DNA from 2 places in the Streptomyces sp. NBC_01217 genome. Region 2 is predicted to be linked to the other one. Evidence: predicted binding sites of a transcription regulator. Region 2 holds the regulator's gene; the other holds the start of a gene.
What was found. Region 2 encodes HrcA, which represses chaperone genes, less so after heat shock. Its sites were predicted from a motif close to TTNGCACTCNGNNNNNCNGAGTGCNAA; they were not measured.
Positions count from the first base shown of each region.

Region 1: the regulator HrcA is predicted to act here: its motif matches at 5,346-5,372, upstream of groL (chaperonin GroEL).

Region 1 is NZ_CP108538.1:5,114,628-5,122,439, forward strand. It holds gene OG507_RS22865 (alpha,alpha-trehalose-phosphate synthase (UDP-forming)) at 1-74, opposite strand, end outside; gene OG507_RS22870 (glucosyl-3-phosphoglycerate synthase) at 128-1,105, opposite strand; SAM riboswitch class I at 1,259-1,386, shown strand; gene thrC (threonine synthase) at 1,405-2,736, shown strand; gene OG507_RS22880 (MoaD/ThiS family protein) at 2,767-3,045, shown strand; gene OG507_RS22885 (cold-shock protein) at 3,479-3,685, shown strand; gene OG507_RS22890 (IS30 family transposase) at 3,968-5,176, shown strand; gene groL (chaperonin GroEL) at 5,535-7,157, shown strand; gene OG507_RS22900 (hypothetical protein) at 7,251-7,812, opposite strand, start outside.
Region 2 is NZ_CP108538.1:2,967,222-2,975,033, reverse strand. It holds gene hemW (radical SAM family heme chaperone HemW) at 1-111, shown strand, start outside; gene OG507_RS13070 (DUF3097 domain-containing protein) at 170-1,003, opposite strand; gene OG507_RS13065 (MBL fold metallo-hydrolase) at 1,029-1,751, opposite strand; gene hrcA (heat-inducible transcriptional repressor HrcA) at 1,948-2,964, shown strand; gene dnaJ (molecular chaperone DnaJ) at 2,965-4,101, shown strand; gene OG507_RS13050 (nitronate monooxygenase) at 4,280-5,356, shown strand; gene OG507_RS13045 (16S rRNA (uracil(1498)-N(3))-methyltransferase) at 5,353-6,099, shown strand; gene OG507_RS13040 (hypothetical protein) at 6,221-6,751, shown strand; gene OG507_RS13035 (S41 family peptidase) at 6,832-7,812, shown strand, end outside.

The sequences.
Region 1 (7,812 bases), 2.1 Mb from region 2:
GACGCGACGAGAACCTGGGCGTCGGACTCGACAGGGGACGGGGCATCGGACTGGGCTTCGTGCTCGGAGACCATGTTGCGGAATCTAGCCAGATCACGAACCGCCCAAACGTGCGAGTCAGGCCACGTCAAGCCGCGCGGCGCGAAACGTACTCCTCGATCTCGCGCATCGGGGGCCGCTCCTCGGTGTCCACCGCATGGGTGCGCGGGACGAAGCCGTCCTCGCCGCGTTCGAACTGGGTGAGCGAAGGCCGTACCAAATGCCCGCGGGACAAGCGGAGTTGAGCGGTCCGGTAGATCGCCGCCGCCATCCGGCCGAGCGCCTGTTCGTCCTGGTGGCGGTGCTTGCGCACCCCGACGTCGACCTGGGCCAGCGCGTCCAGACCCACCGTGTGCAGCGCGTCGACCAGGAGGCCCAGCTCCACCCCGTAACCGACGGGGAAGGGCAGCCGCTCCAGCAGCGAGCGGCGCACCGCGTACTCCCCGCCCAGCGGCTGGACGAAACCGGCCAGCTGCGGCCAGTGCAGATTGAGCAGCGGACGGGCCACCAGCTCGGTGACACGACCGCCCTGGCCTGCGGTCCTGCCGGAGGCGAGCCCATCGGGATCAGTGCCCAGCGGCCGGTCGTACATCGCCTTCACGAACTGCACGTCCGGGTCGGTCAGCAGCGGCCCGACGATGCCGGAGACGAAGTCCGCCGAGAAGTCCTTCAGATCGGCGTCGATGAAACAGACGATGTCACCTCCGGTCACCAGGAGCGAGCGCCACAACACCTCGCCCTTGCCGGGTACGGCGGGTATCCGGGGGAGTATCGCGTCCCGGTGCACCACCCGGGCGCCGGCCTCCCGGGCCACGCGTGCGGTGGCGTCGGTGGAACCGGAATCGATCACCACGAGTTCATCGACCAGCCGGACCTTCTCCATCAGCTCGCGCCGGATCGTCGCGACGATCTCGCCGACCGTCGCCTCCTCGTTCAGCGCGGGCAGTACGACGCTCACGCTCCCGCGCCGCCGGTCCCTGGCCTTGGCGGCCAGGAGGCGGTCCAGCGGGCGGTCGGCCGCCGACCAGGAACGCCTGGTCAGCCAGCGCTCGACCTCTTCCAGCACGGTCGATACTCCCTGTATGTGATCCATCTCGCGGTTCGGACGACTATCTCAACTGTCCGGTGCTTCGGTTACAGTCTTGAACAACGCGGATGGCCGTCGCATGTCGGGGTCAGTCCGCCAATAAATGCCTGGATCGATGATCCAGTGCCACAGCGCTCATCCAGAGGGACTGAGGGAACGGCCCGTTGAAGTCCCGGCAACCCTCCCGCCGACCGCGAGGTCACGGTGGGGAAGGTGCCAATTCCGTCTTGTGGCGAAATGCGCCGCAAGGAAGATGAGGAGAAAGGGCCTCCGCCATCATGGCTGTCCAGACCGTCGCAGCGAACGCGGCTGCTTCCGCCGATGCCGAATCCGCCGCAGACGCCACTGCCGAAACCGTCGACCTCGGTGCCGCCGCGGCGCTTTCCTGCCGCGAGTGCGGCGAGCGTTTCGAGCTCGGCCCCATTTTCGCCTGCGCGTCATGTTTCGGGCCGCTCGAAGTGGCGTACGACCTGCCGAGCGGCTCCCCCGAAGAGCTGAAGAAGCGCATCGAGGCCGGGCCCGACAACATCTGGCGTTACGCGCCGCTGCTGCCGGTCCCCGCCGATGTCGCGGACAAGCCCAACATCAACCCCGGCTTCACCAAGCTGGTCAAGGCCGACAACCTCGCCCGCGAACTGGGCGTCACCGGCGGCCTGTACGTCAAGGACGACTCCGGCAACCCGACGCACTCCTTCAAGGACCGCGTCGTCGCCATCGCCGTCGAGGCCGCCCGCGCCTTCGGTTTCACCACCCTCTCCTGCTCCTCCACCGGCAACCTCGCCGGTGCGGTGGGCGCAGCCGCCGCCCGCGCCGGCTTCCGCTCCTGCGTGTTCATCCCGCACGACCTGGAGCAGGGCAAGGTCGTCATGGCCGCGGTGTACGGCGGTGAGCTGGTCGGCATCGAGGGCAACTACGACGACGTCAACCGCTTCTGCTCGGAGCTCATCGGCGACCCGCTCGGCGAGGGCTGGGGCTTCGTCAACGTCAACCTGCGCCCGTACTACGGCGAGGGCTCCAAGACCCTGGCGTACGAGATCTGCGAGCAGCTCGGCTGGCGGCTGCCCGACCAGATCGTCATCCCGATCGCATCCGGCTCGCAGCTCACGAAGATCGACAAGGGCCTCCAGGAGCTGATCAAGCTCGGTCTCGTCGAGGACAGGCCGTACAAGATCTTCGGTGCCCAGGCCGAGGGCTGCTCCCCGGTCTCCACCGCCTTCAAGGCCGGTCACGACGTCGTACGCCCCCAGAAGCCGAACACCATCGCCAAGTCCCTGGCGATCGGCAACCCGGCCGACGGCCCGTACGTCCTGGACATCGCCCGCCGCACCGGCGGCGCCGTCGAGGACGTCGACGACGAGCAGGTCGTCGACGCGATCAAGCTGCTGGCGCGCACCGAGGGCATCTTCGCCGAGACGGCGGGCGGGGTGACGGTCGGCGTGACGAAGAAGCTGATCGAGGCCGGTCTGCTCGACCCGACGCTGACCACCGTCGTCCTCAACACCGGCGACGGCCTCAAGACCCTGGACGCGGTGGCCGCCACCTCGCAGGCGACCGCGACGATCCGTCCGAGCCTGGACGCGTTCCGCGCCGCCGGCCTCGCCACCAGCTGACCACCCGAGACTTCAGGAAGGGCACCCACCATGAGCGTCAAGGTCCGCATCCCCACCATCCTCCGCACCTACACGGGCGGCCAGGCCGAGGTCCCGGCCGAGGGCTCGACCCTCTCCCAGGTCATCGAGTCCCTGGAGCGGAACCACCCGGGCATCGCCGCCCGCGTCCTGGACGACCAGGGCAAGCTGCGCCGCTTCGTGAACGTGTACGTCAACGACGACGACGTGCGCTTCGAGGGCGGGCTGGAGACGGCCACGCCGGACGGCGCCGGCATCTCGATCATCCCGGCCGTCGCGGGCGGCTGCTGACCCCGCGGCCGATCGGCGGCCGACTTCACAGCGTCACCGGAATTGCCCCCTCTGCGAGAGAAGCGGAGGGGGCAATTCTGCATGGTTGAGCGCGGTAGAGTGAGGGAAGTCCCCCCAGCTGCCCGTGCTGCCCGCATATGAGAATGCGCCCGGCCGCGACAAGAAGCAGCCAAAGTGTTCCATCACCTTGCGCCATAAGTCGCCTTTGCCCGGCCCGACTTGCCCAGGAACCTCATGAATTCCTCATATTCGGGCGTTCGGTGCTTCCCAGAATTCTCGTCCGATTGACCTGTTGCAGAGGGCAGTTGGGCAGATACATTCGGCCGCGGTCGACGCGTTCCGGCGCACGCACCCTCTCCTGTCGGGGGGTGAGTTCTGACCCGGGTCCGCGAAGTGCGGTCCTGTGCAAGGGCCAGTAATAGGGGAGTTAGGCATGGCTCAGGGCACCGTCAAGTGGTTCAACGCGGAGAAGGGGTACGGCTTCATCGCGGTCGACGGTGGTGCGGATGTTTTCGTCCACTACAGCGCGATCCAGATGGACGGGTACCGCACCCTCGAAGAGGGTCAGCGAGTTGAATTCGAGATCTCGCAGGGCCAGAAGGGGCCGCAGGCGGACATGGTCAAGCTCGCCGTCGGCTGAGCTCGACGCGGTCGGCCAACGACACTACTCACGCACGGAGGGCCTGTACCCCAGGGCGGGTTCTAGCGATCCCCGCAACACCCTGGTCTTCAGGGAGTTGCGGGGATCGTGGATTTTGAGGGCTTGAAGGTGAGGTTCTTCGAGGCGCTGGACCGGGAGAACGGCAGTGTCGCGGGGGCTGCTCGGGTGGTCGGGGTGAGCCGTCACACGGCGGCCGGGTGGGCGCGGAAAGCCGGCGTGCGTGGGCGTGGGAAGCCGGGCGCGGCCGGGCATCCGGGGCGAGTGGAGTACGACAGGCTTCGCGCGTCCGGGGTCCGGCAGCGGGAGGCCGCGGCACTGGTCGGGGTCCATGAACGCACTGCGCGGGACTGGGACCGTGGTATCAGGAAGAGCAACGGCGCGCGCCTGCACCCGGACGGGCGCCGGATCGATTACAAGACCGGTGTGACAACCACCAGTGCCGCATCGCGGGAGCCGTCCGTTGCGGCGGTCGAGGCCGAGCTGCACCACCGGTTCCTGACGGTGGCGGAGCGGGAGTTGATCGCTGACTTGCGTCGTGAGGGTCAATCGCTGCGGGCGATCGGGCGAGCGCTGAGCCGACCGGCCTCCACGGTCAAGCGGGAGATCGACGCCCATTCGGTCGAGGGCGTCTATCAGCCGCACCGGGCACAGCGGGCGTGGGCGAAGAGCCGTCCGAGGCCCAAGGCGTCCAAGCTCGCTACGGACGGTCCGCTGCGTGATTACGTCGCCCACAAGCTGCAGCAGCAGTGGTCACCTGAGCAGATCTGTCACGCTCTGGTCACCGAGTTCCCCGACGACGAGAGCATGCGCGTGAGTCCGGAGACGATCTACCAGGCGATCTACGTGCAGGCCCGTGGCGGACTGCGCCGTGAAGTCGCGGCAGCGCTGCGCACCGGGCGCACCCGCCGCAAGCCGCACCGCAGCCCGGACCAGCGAACGCGCCGGTTCGTCGACGAGATGGTGATGATCTCCGAGCGGCCGCCCGAGGTCGCAGACCGGGCGGTTCCCGGCCACTGGGAAGGCGACCTGATCGTCGGCACCCGCAACGAGAGCGCGATCGTCACCCTGGTCGAGCGCTCCACCCGCTATGTCATGCTCGGCCACCTGCCCGGCGGGCACACCGCCGAGGAAGTCCGTGACGTGCTGGTGCCCCTGATCCAGACCCTTCCCGAGCACCTGCGCGGCTCGCTGACCTGGGACCAGGGCTGCGAGATGGCCGCGCACAAGCAGTTCACCGTGTCCACCGGTGTTCCGGTCTACTTCTGCGACCCGCACTCACCCTGGCAGCGCGGATCGAACGAGAACACCAACGGCCTGCTACGGCAGTACTTCCCCAAGGGCACCGACCTGTCCGTGCACAGCCCCGAAGACCTCGAACACGTCGCTCAGCAACTCAACGGCCGCCCACGCAAAACGCTCGGCTGGAAAACTCCAGCCGAGCGTCTGCGTGATCTACTGACGACCACGTAAGCCATCAGGTGTTGCGAGGACCCCGAGAATCTGCCCAGGGGTACGGGCCCTCCGCGCGTCCGAGTCCGGGCCCGCCCGCGAGCGGTTCTCGTTGTCCACACCCCGAGGCCGACGCTTGCGCCCTCCCGTCACCCGACCGCCGCCCCTCATCGAGCCTTCTTCGAAGGCGCTTGCACTCTCGGGGGTCGAGTGCTAATCATTGGCGTTAGCACTCTCCAGGTGAGAGTGACAGAACTTGGACCGGGCCGGTGAGGCCCGCAGGTCCGGTGGGGCAAGGAACCGCCGGGCACGCAGGCCGTCCGTCGCGGGCGCCACTCGGTCCGGAGCAATCCACCCCTGTCCGGGAGGACCACTTCACATGGCCAAGATCATCGCGTTCGACGAGGAGGCCCGGCGCGGTCTCGAGCGCGGCATGAACCAGCTCGCTGACGCCGTCAAGGTCACCCTTGGCCCCAAGGGTCGCAACGTCGTCCTTGAGAAGAAGTGGGGCGCCCCCACGATCACCAACGATGGTGTGTCCATCGCCAAGGAGATCGAGCTGGAGGACCCGTACGAGAAGATCGGTGCGGAGCTGGTCAAGGAGGTCGCCAAGAAGACGGACGACGTCGCCGGCGACGGTACGACCACCGCCACCGTTCTCGCCCAGGCTCTCGTCCGCGAGGGCCTTCGCAACGTCGCCGCGGGCGCCAACCCGATGGCTCTCAAGCGGGGCATCGAGAAGGCCGTCGAGGCCGTCTCCGCCGCCCTCCTGGAGCAGGCCAAGGACGTGGAGACCAAGGAGCAGATCGCTTCGACCGCCTCCATCTCCGCCGCCGACACCCAGATCGGCGAGCTCATCGCCGAGGCCATGGACAAGGTCGGCAAGGAAGGCGTCATCACCGTCGAGGAGTCCCAGACCTTCGGTCTGGAGCTGGAGCTCACCGAGGGTATGCGCTTCGACAAGGGCTACATCTCGGCGTACTTCGCCACCGACATGGAGCGCATGGAGTCGTCCCTCGACGACCCGTACATCCTGATCGTCAACTCCAAGGTCAGCAACGTGAAGGACCTCCTTCCGCTGCTGGAGAAGGTCATGCAGTCCGGCAAGCCGCTGCTGATCATCGCCGAGGACGTCGAGGGCGAGGCCCTGTCGACCCTGGTCGTCAACAAGATCCGTGGCACCTTCAAGTCCGTCGCCGTCAAGGCCCCGGGCTTCGGTGACCGCCGCAAGGCCATGCTCGGCGACATCGCCATCCTCACCGGTGGCACCGTCATCTCCGAGGAGGTCGGCCTCAAGCTGGAGAACGCCGGTCTCGACCTGCTCGGCCGCGCCCGCAAGGTCGTCATCACCAAGGACGAGACCACGATCGTCGACGGTGCCGGTGACAGCGACCAGGTCCAGGGTCGCGTCAACCAGATCCGTGCCGAGATCGAGAACTCCGACTCGGACTACGACCGCGAGAAGCTCCAGGAGCGCCTCGCGAAGCTGGCCGGCGGCGTGGCCGTCATCAAGGCCGGTGCCGCGACCGAGGTCGAGCTCAAGGAGCGCAAGCACCGCATCGAGGACGCGGTGCGCAACGCCAAGGCCGCCGTCGAGGAGGGCATCGTCGCCGGTGGTGGCGTGGCTCTGCTCCAGGCCTCGGCCGTCTTCGAGAAGCTGGAGCTCTCGGGTGACGAGGCGACCGGCGCCAACGCCGTCAAGCTGGCGCTGGAGGCCCCGCTGAAGCAGATCGCCGTCAACGGTGGTCTTGAGGGCGGCGTCGTCGTCGAGAAGGTGCGCAACCTGCCGATCGGTCACGGTCTGAACGCCGCGACCGGCGAGTACGTCGACATGATCACCGAGGGCATTCTCGACCCGGCGAAGGTCACGCGCTCCGCCCTGCAGAACGCCGCGTCCATCGCCGCGCTCTTCCTCACCACCGAGGCCGTCATCGCCGACAAGCCGGAGAAGGCCTCTGCGGCCGCTCCGGGCGGCATGCCGGGCGGTGACATGGACTTCTGATCCTGACGGATCGGTAGTTCCTGTACAGCTTTGCCGCATCGGCCCCCGACCAGCTGGTCCCGGGGGCCGATGTCGTTCTGCGCGCGGGACGCCCTACGGGAGCCGGTCGAGGAGCCAGGTGCAGAGCTCCTCGGTCACGAGGGTGTGGCCCTCGTTCCGGGACGCGAGTTTGAAGTCGTCGAGCCCACTGGCATTCGGCGGGAGTGCGGAGATGTCCTTGTACAGCTCCTCGTCCGTGTCCGGATCGCCGACGTCGACCGCGCTGACGGCCGGTACGAAACAGTGCGAGCGGATGCGCACATCGGTCTTGAAACCGAGGAAGGGGTTCAGGGCGTTGAGCCCGTCGGCGAGGATGCCGAACCCTTCCAGCGAGCCGCCGGGCGCGCCGTCGATCGACGGGAGTCCGGACGTGTGCACCTCGTTGGTCTTCAGCGTCACCACCCGCAGCTTCGCCACGAGTTCGTGGTCGCCCGGGGCCTGGGTGTAGAGCTTGGTGCCCACGACCGACAGGCCCTTGCCCTCCAGGGCCAGTTCACCGGGCTGCACATCGGTGCCGGTGCCATTGGCCACGCCGTTGGCGACACCGATCAGCCGCGGCCGGTGCGGCCATTCGCCGACGGCCCGCATCTCCGCGAGGAACGCGGCGCGCTCGTCG
Region 2 (7,812 bases):
GCTCTGGCGGACGGGCTGCTGGAGCCTGGTCCGTACGAGCAGGGGCGGGCGGTGCTTACCTTGCGGGGGCGCTTGTTGGCGGATGCGGTGGTGCGGGACCTGGTGGACTGAGGGGGCGGGGGCGCTGCCCCCGGACCCCCGCTCCTCAAACGCCAAAGGGGCTGAAAGGTCAGTCGGAAGGGCTGGATCCGGGCGCTGTCACGAAGTCGATCAGGTGTTCCATCGAACCCAGCAGCGACGGCTCCAGGTCGCGGTAGGAGTGGACCGTGGACAGGATGCGCTGCCAGGCCGCGCCCGTGTTCTCCGGCCAGGCCAGTGCGCGGCACACGCCCGTCTTCCAGTCCTGGCCGCGCGGGATCACCGGCCAGGCGGGGATGCCGACGGACGACGGCTTCACCGCCTCCCAGACGTCGATGTACGGGTGGCCCACCACCAGTACGTATCCGTCCGAGACCTGCTCGGCGATGCGGGACTCCTTGGAGCCGGGGACCAGGTGGTCGACCAGGACGCCCAGTCTGGCGTCCGGACCGGGGGAGAAGGCGCGCACGATGGCCGGGAGGTCGTCGATGCCCTCCAGGTACTCGACGACCACGCCCTCGATCCGCAGATCGTCACCCCAGACGCGCTCGACCAGCTCCGCGTCGTGGCGGCCCTCCACATAGATCCGGCCGGCCCGCGCCACCCGGGCGCGCGCCCCGGGTACCGCGACCGAGCCCGAGGCCGTGCGTGCGGGGCGCGTGGGAGCGGCCGCCGACGGGCGTACGAGCGTGACCACCCGGCCCTCCAGCAGGAATCCGCGCGGCTCCATCGGGAACACCCGGTGCTTGCCGAAGCGGTCCTCCAGGGTCACCGTCGGACCCTGGGCCGTCTTCTCGCAGCGGATCACCGCACCGCAGAAGCCGGTGGAGACCTCCTCCACGACCAGATCGGGCTCGGCGGGGACCTCGGGAACGGGGGCGGACTTCTTCCACGGCGGGGTCAGGTCCGGCTGGTAACTGCGCATCGGATGACGATAGGACGACCACACATCACGACACGCCGAAGAGGGCGGCCAGCCGGTCGCGCTGGTCCCGTACGAACGCCGCGTCCACCACCGCCCCGTGCCCCGGAACGTACACCGCGTCCTCGCCGCCCAGCGCCAGCAGCCGGTCCAGCGCGGCCGGCCAGCGGGACGGGACCGCGTCCCGGCCCGCCTGCGGTTCGCCGGACTCCTCGACCAGGTCGCCGCAGAGCACCACGGCGGGGGAGCCGGGGACGAGTACCGCCAGATCGTGGCCGCTGTGGGCGGGGCCCACATTCGCCAGCAGCACCTGACGGCCGCCGCCCAGATCGAGCGTCCACTCGCCGCGCACCTCGTGCTGCGGTGCCACCAGTGCGTCGGTGGCCTCGGTCGCCTCGTGTTCGGACACCCCGTGGCGGATCGCGGAGGCGCGCAGATCGTCGGCCCCGAGCTTCAGCAGCGCGGCCATGCCGACCGCTCCGTACACCTGGGCGCCGGAGAACGCGGCGGTGCCCAGCACATGGTCGAAGTGGGGGTGGCTGAGTGCGATATGCGTCACCCTCCGGCCGAGCAGGGCCTGTGCCTGGGTGCGTACTTCCGCGCCTTCGCGCAGTGTCGATCCGGTGTCGTGCAGCAGCACTCCATCCGCTCCGACCACCAGTGCGACCGTCGCATCCCAACCGGGAAGGCGCCGCCGGCCCACTCCGTGACCGAGTCGCTCCCAGCCGAACTCTTCCCAAGAGGCGTCCATACCGCGACGCTATCGGCAACGACCTGCGCAGTCTCGCGGTAGCGTGGCCGGTCGCTCTTGCTAGGCCCCCACTCGACCGCCGTACACTGGCCGGGGGGTTGCTGGCACTCGTACGGACAGAGTGCCAGGCGGATTCCTGGGAATGAAGCAGGAACGGCCCGAGAACCACCGAGGAACACAGCTGGAGGTGTGCGCGATGCTCAGCGAACGCAGACTCGAAGTGCTGCGCGCCATCGTCCAGGACTACGTCGGCACCGAGGAGCCCGTGGGTTCCAAGGCGCTCACCGAGCGGCACAAGCTGGGGGTCTCCCCGGCCACCGTCCGCAACGACATGGCGGTGCTGGAGGACGAGGGCTTCATCGCCCAGCCGCACACCAGCGCGGGCCGCATCCCGACGGACAAGGGCTACCGGCTCTTCGTCGACAAGCTCGCGGGCGTCAAGCCCCTCTCGTCGCCGGAGCGCCGTGCCATTCACAATTTCCTCGACGGCGCGGTCGACCTCGACGATGTCGTGGGCCGCACCGTACGGCTGCTCGCGCAGCTGACCCGGCAGGTCGCCATCGTGCAGTACCCCTCGCTGACCCGGTCGACGGTCCGGCATGTGGAACTGCTGTCGCTGGCGGCGGCCCGGCTGATGCTCGTGCTGATCACGGACACCGGCCGGGTCGAACAGCGCATGATCGACTGCCCCGCCCCGTTCGGTGAGAGTTCTCTCGCCGATCTGCGGGCCCGGCTCAACAGCCGGGTCGTGGGACGCCGTTTCGCGGACGTTCCGCAACTGGTGCAGGATCTGCCGGAATCCTTCGAGAGCGAGGACCGGGGAACCGTGTCCACCGTGCTCTCCACCCTGCTCGAAACCCTCGTCGAGGAGACGGAGGAGCGGCTGTTGATCGGCGGCACCTCCAACCTCACCCGCTTCGGGCACGACTTCCCTGTGATGATCCGGCCGGTGCTGGAGGCATTGGAGGAGCAGGTCGTGCTGCTGAAGCTGCTCGGCGAGGCCAAGGACTCGGGCATGACCGTACGTATCGGGCACGAGAACGCCTACGAGGGGCTCAACTCCACGTCCGTCGTCGCGGTCGGCTACGGTTCGGGCGACGAGGCAGTCGCCAAACTCGGCGTGGTCGGACCGACCCGCATGGACTACCCCGGAACGATGGGAGCGGTACGCGCAGTGGCACGTTACGTCGGACAGATCCTGGCGGAGTCGTAAGTGGCCACGGACTACTACGCCGTACTCGGCGTGCGCCGCGACGCATCTCAGGACGAGATCAAGAAGGCCTTCCGGAGGCTCGCCCGCGAGCTGCATCCGGATGTGAACCCCGATCCGAAGACCCAGGAGCGGTTCAAGGAGATCAACGCCGCCTACGAGGTGCTGTCGGACCCGCAGAAGAAGCAGGTCTACGACCTCGGCGGCGACCCGCTGTCCGCCTCCGGCGGCGGTGGCGCGGGCGGATTCGGACAGGGCGGCTTCGGCAACTTCTCCGACATCATGGACGCGTTCTTCGGTACGTCGTCGCAGCGCGGACCCCGTTCGCGCACCCGGCGCGGCCAGGACGCGATGATCCGTCTGGAGATCGATCTCTCCGAGGCCGCGTTCGGCACCACCAAGGACATCCAGGTCGACACGGCCGTCGTCTGTGCGACCTGCAACGGCGAGGGCGCCGCACCCGGCACCTCCGCCCAGACCTGTGACATGTGCCGCGGCCGCGGCGAGGTCTCCCAGGTCACCCGGTCCTTCCTCGGCCAGGTCATGACCTCGCGGCCCTGCCCGCAGTGCCAGGGCTTCGGTACGGTCGTGCCGACCCCGTGTCCGGAGTGCGCCGGTGACGGCCGCATCCGGTCGCGGCGCACGCTCACCGTGAAGATCCCCGCCGGTGTCGACAACGGCACCCGCATCCAGCTCGCGGGCGAGGGCGAGGTCGGCCCCGGCGGCGGCCCGGCCGGCGATCTGTACGTGGAGATCCACGAGCTGTCGCACGCGGTGTTCCAGCGCCGGGGCGACGACCTGCACTGCACGGTCACCATCCCCATGACGGCGGGCGCGCTCGGCACGAAGGTGCCGCTGGAGACGCTCGACGGCCTGGAGGAGGTCGACATCCGGCCCGGCACCCAGTCCGGCCAGTCCGTCCCGCTGCACGGACGCGGCATCACGCATCTGCGGGGCGGCGGGCGCGGCGACCTGATCGTGCACGTCGAGGTGATGACCCCGACGAAGCTGGACCCGGAGCAGGAGCGACTGCTGCGGGAGCTGTCGAAGATGCGTGGCGAGGAGCGGCCCACCGGGCAGTTCCAGCCCGGGCAGCAGGGGCTGTTCTCCCGTCTGAAGGACGCCTTCAACGGCCGCTGACGGCCCCGGCACCCTGCTCACTTCCGCCGGACGGGCTCGCCTGCCGAGCCCGTCCGGGGTGTGAGGGCGGACCGGCCCGCCCGGTGTTTGCGGGCAAAGCGGACCGCCCGGTGTTTGCGGGCAAAGCGGACCGCAGGCCGCGCACGCCATGGCGCACGGGACGTGGCACGATGCGGTCATGTCATCCGTGTTGACCGATCTCTGCCGGTATCCGATCGTGCAGGCCCCGATGGCCGGTGGAACATCCTGTCCGCAGCTCGTCTCGGCCGTCGCCGAAGCGGGCGGGCTGGGCTTTCTCGCCGCCGGGTACAAGACGGCGGACGGCATGTACAACGAGATCAAACAGCTGCGCGGGCTGACCGGTCAGCCCTTCGGCGTAAATCTCTTCATGCCGCAACCGGGTCTCGCCGACCCGAGCGCCGTCGAGGTGTACCGGCATCAGCTCGCCGGTGAGGCGGCCTGGTACGAGACCCCGCTCGACGACCCGGACTCCAGCGGCGGCGACGACGGCTACGAGGCCAAGCTCGCCATCCTCCTGGACGACCCGGTCCCAGCCGTCTCGTTCACCTTCGGCTGCCCGACCCGCGAGACTCTCGACGCGTTCGCCGGCGTCGGCACGTACACCGTCGTGACGGTCACCACGCCCGAGGAGGCCCAGGCCGCCCAGTGGGCGGGTGCCGACGCGGTCTGTGTCCAGGGCATAGAGGCGGGCGGCCACCAGTCCACCCACCGCGACGACCCGCAGACCGACGGCACCGGGATCGGGCTGCTCTCCCTGGTGTCCCAGGTCCGCGAGACCGTGCAGGTGCCGCTCATCGCCGCGGGCGGGCTGATGCGCGGATCCCAGATCGCCGCGGTGCTCGCCGCGGGCGCGGAGGCGGCGCAGCTCGGCACGGCATTCCTAGTCTGTCCCGAGTCCGGGGCGCATCTGCTGCACAAGCAGGCGCTGACCAATCCGCTGTTCGTACGGACCGCCCTGACCCGGGCGTTCTCCGGCCGCCCGGCCCGCGGTCTGGTCAACCGCTTCATGCGTGAGCACGGCCCGTACGCCCCCGCCGCGTACCCGCAGGTCCACTATCTGACCGCCGGGCTGCGCCGGGCGGCGGCCAGGGCCGGGGACGCGCAGGGCATGGCACTGTGGGCGGGGCAGGGGCACCGGATGGCACGCGAGCTGCCCGCCGGCCGGCTGATCGAGCTGCTCGCCGAAGAACTGGACGCCGCGCGCGCGGCAGTGAGCACAGGGAGTACGCAGTGACCGCACCGGTCTTCGTCGTCGAACAGGTCCCCGAGGGGCCCGAGTTCGTCCTGGAAGGACCCGAGGGACGGCACGCCGTATCGGTGAAGCGGCTGCACGCCGGTGAGGACGTCGTGCTGACGGACGGCCTCGGCCGCTGGACGGAAGGCGTCGTCAGGGCCGCCGAGGGCAAGGACCGGCTCGTCGTCACCGATCTGACGGCGGTCCAGGAGGAGCCGTGGCCCACGCCCCGTGTCACCGTCGTCCAGGCCCTGCCCAAGGGCGACCGCGGCGAGGTCGCCGTCGAGACTATGACGGAGACCGGTGTCGACGCGATCGTGCCTTGGCAGGCGGCGCGCTGCATCACGCAGTGGAAGGGCGACCGCGGCCTCAAGTCCCTCGCGAAATGGCGCAACACCGCCCGGGAGGCGGGCAAGCAGTCGCGCCGGGTGCGCTTCCCCGAGGTGGCGGACGCGCTGACGACCAAGCAGGTTGCCGCGCTTCTGGCCGCGGCGGACTTCGCCGCCGTCCTGCACGAGGACCGGGGCCACGACAGTGAGCCGCTGGCCACCGTCCAACTCCCCACCCAGGGCGAGATCGTGCTGGTCGTCGGCCCCGAGGGCGGGGTGTCGCCGGACGAACTGGCGGCCTTCGCCGCGGCGGGCGCCCGGACCTGCCGGCTCGGAACGTCCGTCCTGCGCACCTCGACGGCCGGCACGGCGGCGACGGCACTGCTGCTGGGGCGCACCGGCCGCTGGTCGTAAGCCGCTTCGGTGGGGGCGCACCGGCCGGCCGGGTGCAAGCCCCCACCGGCGCGCCGGAGCCGCCCCTTTGTGGCCGCAAGCCGTCTACCCTCCCGGGGGGTAACGGTGGGAAGCTGCCCTTATGGGGACATCAAGGGCATGGAGTCAGGGAAGGACCCGTCGCTTTCTGGCCGCGTCCGCACTCGCGGTCGCGGCGGTCGCGGGTGTCGTGGCCTGTGAGCCGACGGGCAGTCTGAACTCCGCATCCATCGCCGTGACCACCGACCTGGCCGGCACCAGCGACCTGGAACGCAACGGGGTCGATGTGCGGTGGCTGAACTGCACGGCCGACGTCGACGGGGACCGGGTCCGGGGTGCCTCGCCCACCGCCTCCCCGCGCCGGATCGCGGACGTCGCCTGCACCGGAAAGACCGGGAACGGCAAGGACATCACGCTCAACGGCAAGGTGACTCAGGCGCTCGACGGGCGGTGCGTGCGCGGGGACCTGACCGCCAGGACCGGCGGGAAGGACGTGTTCCGGGCCGATGTGCTCGGCGACTGCGACGCCGCCCCGTCGACCACCGCGGCCGATCCGCCCCTGGACGGCGCCGGCGGCGCCCGTCCGGCGGTCACCGTGACGGTCACGGTGACCGAATCGCCCCGGGACAAATGAGTGCGTCCGGCACGCAACCACCCGGCGTACTCCGGCCAACCCAGTTACGCAGAGCACTTCCGCGGCCTAGGGTGATCGATGTGACACAGCCTGCCTACCTCCGATACCCCCATGTCCAAGGCGATTTGATCGCCTTCACCGCCGAGGACGATGTCTGGCTGGCGCCGCTGGACGGCGGCCGGGCCTGGCGCGTCAGCGCCGACAACCGACCTGTCACCAATCCGCGGATATCTCCCGACGGAACCTGGGTGGCCTGGACGTCCACCCGGGACGGAATGCCCGAAGTGCACGTCGCACCGGTCGACGGCGGCCCCTCCAGGCGGCTCACCTACTGGGGCGACGCACGGACCTCCGTACGCGGCTGGACGCCCGAGGGCGACGTACTGGTCATCAGCACCCAGGGGCAGGCATCGCTGCGGCGCAGCTGGGCCAGGGCCGTCCCGGTCGACGGCGGTCCCGCGCGGACCCTGCCGTACGGGCCGGTCGGCTCCCTCGCGTACGGACCCGGCGGACGGGTCCTGCTGCTCTCGGCCACCATGGGGCGCGAGGCCGCCGCCTGGAAGCGCTACCGGGGCGGCACCGCGGGCAAGCTGTGGATCGCGGAAGAGGGCGCGACCGACGGCCCGGCGGAGTTCGTACGGCTGCACGAGGACCTCGACGGGAACATCGAGGCGCCGATGTGGGTGGGCGACCGAGTGGCCTTCCTCTCCGACCACGAAGGCGTCGGCGCGCTCTACTCCTCGCTGCCCGACGGCTCGGACCTGCGCCGCCACACCGGCGTCGAAGGGTTCTACGCCCGCCACGCGACCACCGACGGCACCCGCGTCGGCTACGCCTCGGCCGGTGAGCTCTGGCTGCTGGAGGACCTCGAAGGCGCCGAGCCGCGCCGCGTCGCCATCCGGCTCGGCGGCCAGCGCGCAGACCTCCAGCCGCACTCCGTGCACGCCGGCAGTCACCTCGACTCCGCGTCCCCGGACCGCACGGGCCGCGGCAGCGCCGTCGGGACGCGCGGCGCCGTCCACTGGGTCACCCACCGCGAGGGCCCGGCCCGCGCACTCGCC